2 regions of the Lysinibacillus sp. NPDC094177 genome follow, and region 1 is predicted to be linked to the other one. Evidence: predicted binding sites of a transcription regulator. Region 1 holds the regulator's gene; the other holds the start of a gene.
What was found. Region 1 encodes CtsR, which represses protease genes until heat stress. Its sites were predicted from a motif close to ATGGTCAATAAAGGTCAAACA; they were not measured.

Region 1 (4,207 bases):
TAAAGATTCCCAGCATAAATAAAGCGATAAGAATCATAATTCCGAGTATGATGAAGTAGCTATATTCCCCATGTAGCTCTGGCATATTGTCAAAATTCATTCCATACACACCGGCGATAAACGTTAGAGGGATAAAGATTGTTGAAACAATTGTTAAGGTCATCATGATGCCGTTCATGCGACTAGAGCTCATCGCCATATAGCTATCACGCATATCAGCAGTGAGCTCACGGTTGGATTCAATCATTTCGGTCAGTTTAAGAAGATGATCGTAAATATCTCCAAAATAAGCTCGTTCTGATTTCTTAAGTGAAAATCGGTACGAGTTAAGGATACGATATAATAAATCACGCATTGGTAAAATGGTGCGTCGTAGATCAAGCAAATCACTACGGAATTCAAACACAATTTTCATAGCATTGGGGTTACTTTGATAGGTAAGCTCATCTTCAAGTGCATTTAAATGATCTTCAATCTTATAGACAAGTGGGAAATAGCTATCAACGATTTTATCGATTACCTGGTATGTTAAATATATTGTGCCACGTTCCCAATTTTTTGGCTGCTTTTCTAACATCATTTGTACTCGATCTATTTCCGGTGCTACGTTTTTATGGAATGTAACAATAAATTTATTAGAAACAAAAATATTTACTTCCTCAGCTGCTAGTTCTTCGTTAACTCTTTGGATAACAAAGAAATGGAAATCATCATAAAAATCGAGCTTTGGCCGCTGTAAACGCATTAAACAATCTTCTATAGCGAGTGGATGGAAATGAAAAAATGTATCTAAAAGTAGTTCTTCCTCATAGGTCGGACAATTAAAATCGACCCAGTACCATTCAAATTCGTTTTTGTGTATATCTTCAAGCGGAAAATCTTTTATAAGCTTTTGGTCTTTTGTAATACCGATTGTACGTATCACAGCATTCACCTCAATCCTGTAATTCTATCCTAACAGATGTGTTTATCTTCTCAAGAAATAACACTCTAAATTTTATACGCTCTCTCTATAGCATATCCAGCCGCCAAATAAAGTAGTGGCAAAGAATCTAGATGGTTTTGTAAAGCCAGCCTGCTGTAAGAGTGATAAAATATCCTCTTCAAGCATAAATGAAAGAGAACGAATGGATTTCTCCATTTCCGCTACGTCTGATGGTGATAGCTTTGTATGCTGTAGCCAATAAGCACGCCATAAATCAAATTGTAGCTCAGTTTCTAAGGAACCAGGCTGCCTGTATTTTGAGACAAGCACAAATGGAGCACCAGGCTTTAAATTATTTGCTATTTTTTTTAATGTTTCAAGCTTCTCTTGAGTATCTTGTATAAAATGAAGCACTAGTACGCAGCTTGCTGCATCAAACTTCACTGAAGGTAGCTTAGTTTCCAGTATAGTTCCTTGATATAAAGAAATATTATTAGGTAGAGATTTTAAACGTTCTCCAGCTATTTGTAGCATCGCCTCTGATGGATCGATACCAACAAATGACCAATGAGGTCTTTTCTCTGCAAGTTGTAAAATTTCATTACCGCTTCCAGAGCCAACTACTAAAAATTCAGCTTTCTCATGTAATGTAGATTGATAAAAGGTTTGTGTTAAACGTAGCATTGCATCGTAGCTTGGTAGCGTACGACGAATACCTTTTTCATATTCGTTTGCAAGTGTGTTATTAAATTCCATCAAGTATCACATGCCTTTCAAAAATTTTATAAATCCAATTTATATTTGAAACTATTTAAGGTATGGTGCCGTAAATAATAGTACATAAAATAAAGAAAAATTAAATGGAAGGGTTGATATAAGTGGAAACTAAATGGTCTAAGGTAATCATACACGCAAGTGCGTTTTTTGCGCCATGGGTAGTACCAATTATATTTTTCTTAATTAGTTCGGATGAAGAAATAAAAGCTATTTCCGTTCAAGCGTTACTGTTCCAAGTTGTGATGTGGGTTTTAGTTGGAATTTCAGGTGTTTTAAGTTTTTTATTAATTGGCATACCGTTTTTAATAATTTTCGGGATCATGTTATTTGTTGTACCAATTATCGGTATTGTGAAGGCTTTATCTGATGAGCCTTGGCGTTATCCAATTGTTGGCCGTTGGGTATAATTTTTATAGACGCAAGTATATGCTAGTTGCATATGCTTGCGTTTTTTCTATTGCTGAAAAGGGTATCTTATAACTAAGGATAGGCGCTTTAATTTTTCTGTGGGCGAAATAATTGCAATTATTTTCAAGCGTTTTGTATAATATACTCAAAGAAAGTCAAAGATAGTCAAAGTCAGTGAAGTAAGCGAGGTGAATTCCTAAAATGCGTAATATATCAGACATCATAGAAGGCTACTTAAAACAAGTACTTGAATTAGGTGGAGAAGGGCATATTGAAATAAAACGTAGTGAAATCGCAGATAAATTTCAATGTGTACCCTCACAAATAAATTATGTAATTAATACAAGATTTACGGCCGAACGAGGTTACCTTGTTGAAAGCAAACGTGGTGGTGGTGGATACATTCGAATTTTACGTGTCCGCGCGAATTCACAAATTGATCTAATCGATGATGTCCTCAGGCAAATAGAAGGTGGGGCATCGCAAACAATGGCAGAAGATTTAGTTTATCGATTAATTGATGAGCAGGTAATTTCAAAGCGAGAAGCGAAGATAATGTTAGCAGCAGTTGATCGTTCAACTATCGATTTGCAACTCCCGTTACGAGATAAAATTCGAGCCAAAATTTTACGAGCGATGTTAACAACGATTAAATATGAACAGCAAAAATAAAAGAGGTGATGGAAATGATTTGCGAACATTGTAAGCAGCGTAATGCGACAGTTACCGTAACACAAGTTCAAAGTGGTCAAAAGGTGGAGCACCATTATTGTGACGTCTGCGCCTCGCAGTTCCATCCATTTCATGCTGAATTTAAGCAAGAGCCAATATCTATTCAACAGCTATTATCCAATTGGTTTGGCTCACCTTCATGGCAGCAACAAAAAGTGGGTGAAAAACAGCAGTCGCAACCACAAACTCAAACATGTTCACAATGTGGATTTACGTATAAACGGTTTTTAAAAGAAGGTAAATTTGGATGCCCTATCTGCTATGACACCTTTAGCGAACACTTACCGAAGCTCTTTAACCGTATACAGGCTGGTCCTCAGCATATAGGGAAAGTGCCCGGTGCTCAAAGTAATGTCTATGTCATCAAAAAGCAAATTGAAGATATTCGTAAACGTATGAGGGTTGCTGTAGATGAAGAGCAATTTGAAGAGGCAGCTAAGCTTCGTGATGAAGTGAAGGAACTTGAAAAGCAGCTACAATTCGAAGGTGGTGATGTGTCGTGATGATTGAAGGGTTTTTAGAGCGTGCTACACCAATATGGATGAGTATGGAGGACGATTATTCAGATATTGTCATTAGTACGCGCATCCGCCTTGCTCGAAATTTAGATGGTTATCGTTTTCCATTAGCCTTTACAGAGGATGAGGCATTACAGGTGGAACAGGCAGTTACACATGCAATAAAGGATAGTACAGAACTTCAAGAAAATTACTCATACTTTGCTACAAAGGATTTAACACCTTTACAGCGTCAAATACTTGTAGAAAAACATTTAATTAGTCCTCAACTTGCAAAAAAAGAGCAGGTTGGCTCCATGCTTTTATCTGATGACGAATCAACTAGCATTATGGTGAACGAAGAAGATCATTTACGCATTCAATGTATGACAGCGAGTTTTCAACTTCAAAAGGCATACGAGCAGGCCAATAAAATTGATCGTACCCTAGATAAAGCTTTGCCTTATGCATTTCGAGATACATTTGGTTATTTAACAAGTTGCCCAACAAATATTGGTACTGGTTTGCGAGCATCTGTCATGATGCACCTGCCAGCCCTTACACTTACTGGTCAAATGAATCAAATCATTAATGCAATGACGCGATTAGGAATGACGGTAAGGGGAATATATGGAGAGGGTAGCGAAAATACAGGTAATGTTTACCAAGTTTCAAATCAGATTACACTAGGAAAAACAGAGGATGATATTTTAGCGGACATCCAAAGTGTCGCTGAAAAAATAATTCAAAAAGAACGGCATGCAAGAGGCAAGCTAATGGAAAAAGCAGAGCTTGCTTTAGAGGACCGCGTATACCGTGCTTTAGGTACTTTAACACATGCTCGAATTTTAACGAGTGAGGAAGCAGC
Region 2 (4,207 bases), on a different contig from region 1:
AAATCGCTTTAGCGCCGATATCTTTCTTGAGAAAGATGAGAAAAAAGTAAATGCTAAATCTATTATGGGTGTTATGAGCTTAGCCATTGCAAAAGGAACAGAGGTTGTACTTAGCGGTGCTGGTAACGATGCTGAGCAAGCGGTTACAGCATTAGCAGCACTAATCGAAAAAGAAGATTAAAAACATATGATGCAGAGACTGTCCAAGCTTACATGTTGGGCAGTTTTTTTTGGTTTTTGCGCAGAACTGAAGGTCAATGTCAATGCCCCGCCGCTTTAATCGTCGAAGTGGCGGATAGAATAGCCGGAGTGACGGAAGGAAGAGTCGAAGTGACGGAAAGAAAGGCCAAAGCGATGGAAAGAAGAGTCGAAGTGACGGAAAGAAAGGCCGAAGCGACGGAAAGAAAAGGACCCGACGGAAAGAAAAGCCGAAGCGACGGAAAGAAGAGCCGAAGCGACGGAAGGAAGAGCCGAAGCGACGGAAGGAAGAGCCGAAGCGACGGATAGAAAGGCCAAAGCGATGGAAAGAAGAGTCGAAGTGACGGAAAGAAAAGGACTCGACGGAAAGAAAAGTCGAAGCGACGGAAAGAAGAGTCGAAGTGACGGAAAGAAAGGCCAAAGCGATGGAAAGAAGAGTCGAAGTGACGGAAAGAAAAGGACCCGACGGAAAGAAAAGCCGAAGCGACGGAAAGAAAAGCCGAAGCGACGGAAAGAAAAGCCGAAGCGACGGAAAGAAGAGTCGAAGTGACGGAAAGAAAGGCCGAAGCGACGGAAAGAAAAGGACCCGACGGAAAGAAAAGCCGAAGCGACGGAAAGAAGAGCCGAAGCGACGGAAAGAAGAGCCGAAGCGACGGAAAGAAGAGCCGAAGCGACGGAAAGAAAGGCCAAAGCGATGGAAAGAAGAGTCGAAGTGACGGAAAGAAAAGGACCCGACGGAAAGAAAAGCCAAAGCGACGGAAAGAAGAGTCGAAGTGACGGAAAGAAAGGCCAAAGCGATGGAAAGAAGAGTCGAAGTGACGGAAAGAAAAGGACCCGACGGAAAGAAAAGCCGAAGCGACGGAAAGAAGAGCCGAAGCGACGGAAAGAAGAGCCGAAGCGACGGAAAGAAGAGCCGAAGCGACGGAAAGAAAAGCCGAAGCGACGGAAGGACAGACGCTTCAAACTTCCTGATCGTGGATAGAACGGTCAAAGTGAAGGATAGCCCCATCAAACCATACATAGATTTGATGTCGAACAAAAAAAGACATCTCAGAAATTAATCTGGGATGCCTTTTATTTTTTATTTACGGTCGTTACGATCCATAATTTGGTCGATTAAGCCGTATTCTTTTGCACGCTCAGCAGTCATGAAATTATCGCGGTCTGTATCTCTTGCAATGACTTCAAGTGGTTGACCAGTGCGCTCTGATAAAATACCATTTAATTTTTCACGTAAGAATAAAATACGTTTTGCAGCGATTTCGATTTCAGTTGCCTGACCTTGTGCACCGCCAAGTGGTTGGTGAATCATTACTTCAGCATTCGGTAATGCGAAACGTTTGCCTGGCTCACCAGCAGCAAGTAGGAAAGCACCCATAGATGCTGCCATACCTATACAAATTGTTTGTACTTGTGGCTTGATAATTTGCATTGTGTCGTAGATTGCCATACCAGCAGTGATAGATCCACCTGGTGAGTTGATGTAAAGAAAGATATCTTTATCTGGATCTTCTGCTTGTAGGAATAGAAGTTGAGCAACAATTGAGTTTGCAACGTTGTCGTCAATCGCACTTCCTAATAGGATAATACGGTCTTTTAGTAGTCGTGAATAGATGTCATACGCACGTTCACCACGACTTGTTTGTTCAATAACTGTAGGAATTAAATTCATGTTAAATCCTCCTTATAAAACTAAATTCGATTACTTTTGCTGAAAACATCCTTTGTATTTCAGCTGTAACCTTATCATACACATTATAGTCAGGGAAGGTCAAATGTTAACCCTGCTAAAGTGAAATTAATTAAATCAATTTCGCCTTGCTGTAATGTAGCTGTCGCTGCACTTCACTTGCACTTTTCCACAGATAAACAATATGTTATGAATTGTGCCCAGGCCGACGCGATGTCAATCATCTTGGTAATGCAACAGGACGTGACATTTTTACCGAAGCAGGTCAGTTAGCCATTTTTCCAGGATTTGAAGGTATTAGGCTAACATCCTTAACTTCATTCAGTAGGTGTTTAGACGGACACTTGCTGAATGGCGAAAAAAAATTAAAATGTTTTACATTCTATAGTTGAATTATGTGCAAGACGTTTGTATAATTGATAAGGTCATAAGTTAAAGTACAGTACACTATTTTGCAGGTATGCTTCACATGAGGGTTATCTACATTATGCTTTACGTAAAGCCTAGGGTGAGTACTTTTTTTTTGTTTAATTGCCCTCGTGGTGTAATGGATAACACGTAAGATTCCGGTTCTTGCACTGGGGGTTCGATTCCCTCCGAGGGCGCCATTTTACTGATATTTGATATACTTTTACAACTCAATTCTCCTAATAAGTAGTTTAGCAGCCTGCTTAGTGGAGAAAGAGAGGGTAAATAATGGGAATACTTCCTAGTTGGCATTATTCCCGTATTTGTTCCTTTCAAACCTTCAAAAAAGCAACAATTCCAAATTATTTTTTAGTGAACATACTGTACGTGAAGACTAGTTTATACTGGTCGAAAAAAAGAATCCTATCTGAGGGGATTCTTTTTTTTTTGCAAAAATATATCTAGTTTTAGCATCAATCATGAATGTATAAATATTCATTTTAGGTGTTATTTTCTTTTTTTCATGCCGTTTAATTCTAGAAAATCCAATTTGAATAAATTTTTATGAGAAAATAATTACTTTTATACGAAAGGTTATTGTCTAAAGAGAATAATGTTACTATAATTGACCTAATAGTATAACATTTCCGAATTGCTTAAAAAATAATTATATTCGGAAAATAATCGAATTAGGGGGAGTAGCTATGAAAAGAAGTTTATCTATGTTACTTGTGGTCGTAGCAGTATTTGTGTTAGTTCTAGCAGGTTGCGGCACAAAAGAAAAGACATCATCCGGTAGCGCGCCATCTGAAGATGGAGATGGTAAGAAAATTTATAAGGTAGGAACAGAAGCGACATTTGCACCATTCGAATCACTTGACGATAAAGGAAATATTGTAGGATTAGATTTCGATATTTTGCAGGCGATTGCTGATGAAATGGGCTTTAAAGTAGAGTGGCAAAATATTGGCTGGGAGCCAGTCTTCCAAACTGTTAAAAATGGTGAAACAGACATAGGAGCAGCAGGGATCTCAATTAATGATAAGCGTAAAGAAACATTTGACTTTACAGATCCATATTATGAATCTCGATTATTAATCGTAGTAAAAGAAGATTCCAAGGTTAAATCATTAGCTGATTTAAAGGATAAAAAGATTTCAGTACAAATTAATGCTACAGGTCATGAAGCTGCGAAAAAGCTACAGGGTGAATCGAGTCCAAATATTATGGCATTTGAAAATCAGCCAGTTGCTATCAAAGAAATGCTGAATGGTAATGTGGATGCTACGATTGGTGATAATGCGGTAGTTTATGAATATATCAAAGCTCATCCAACAGAGAAACTTAAAGTGATCGAAGATGATGCATTTGAAAAAGAATACTATGGATTTATGGTTCAGAAGGGGAATACAGAACTTTTAAATAAGTTAAATGAAGGACTGAAAAAAATTAAAGAGAACGGTAAATTAAAAGAAATTACAGGTGTAGACTTTAAGTAATAACTGTTTGCATGATGGGGTTGTCCTAAAAGAAATATAATATTGATATAAGGTGAAAATCCGCATAGACTCCAACGGGAAAAAAGAGACCCAGCAGAGATGGTTGGTAAAACTGATTTTGCGACAGGAGAACACTGATGCGGATTTTTTACTTATGAAGGACTTTTAGGCAACTCCTTATTTAATTTTTAAGGGGAAGTGGGGTTTTCGGATGGACATCTTTGACTTACGCTGGGACATAGTCTGGAACTACCGTGATATGTTTATACGTGGTATTGGTGTGACGTTAATTTTAACACTCAGTGGTTATTTTGGCGGAATTCTTTTAGGGCTATTTTTAGGACTTGGAAAATTATCGACTAGAAAATGGATTTATTGGCCGTGTAAGCTATATGTAGATTTATTCCGTGGG

Region 2: clpP (ATP-dependent Clp endopeptidase proteolytic subunit ClpP) is a predicted target of CtsR. The motif match lies at 1,956-1,976, and genes of this name have one in related genera.

The regions. Positions count from the first base shown of each region.
Region 1 is NZ_JBNNTW010000009.1:63,495-67,701, reverse strand. Features, by position in the region: gene corA (magnesium/cobalt transporter CorA) at 1-925, opposite strand, end outside; gene ACQKNC_RS15240 (class I SAM-dependent methyltransferase) at 998-1,681, opposite strand; gene ACQKNC_RS15235 (DUF4870 domain-containing protein) at 1,804-2,109, shown strand; gene ACQKNC_RS15230 (CtsR family transcriptional regulator) at 2,312-2,782, shown strand; gene ACQKNC_RS15225 (UvrB/UvrC motif-containing protein) at 2,797-3,345, shown strand; gene ACQKNC_RS15220 (protein arginine kinase) at 3,342-4,207, shown strand, end outside.
Region 2 is NZ_JBNNTW010000010.1:145,149-149,355, forward strand. Features, by position in the region: gene ACQKNC_RS16640 (HPr family phosphocarrier protein) at 1-181, shown strand, start outside; gene ACQKNC_RS16645 (hypothetical protein) at 277-1,161, opposite strand; gene clpP (ATP-dependent Clp endopeptidase proteolytic subunit ClpP) at 1,280-1,870, opposite strand; tRNA gene ACQKNC_RS16655 (tRNA-Arg) at 2,422-2,496, shown strand; gene ACQKNC_RS16660 (basic amino acid ABC transporter substrate-binding protein) at 3,001-3,795, shown strand; gene ACQKNC_RS16665 (amino acid ABC transporter permease) at 4,007-4,207, shown strand, end outside.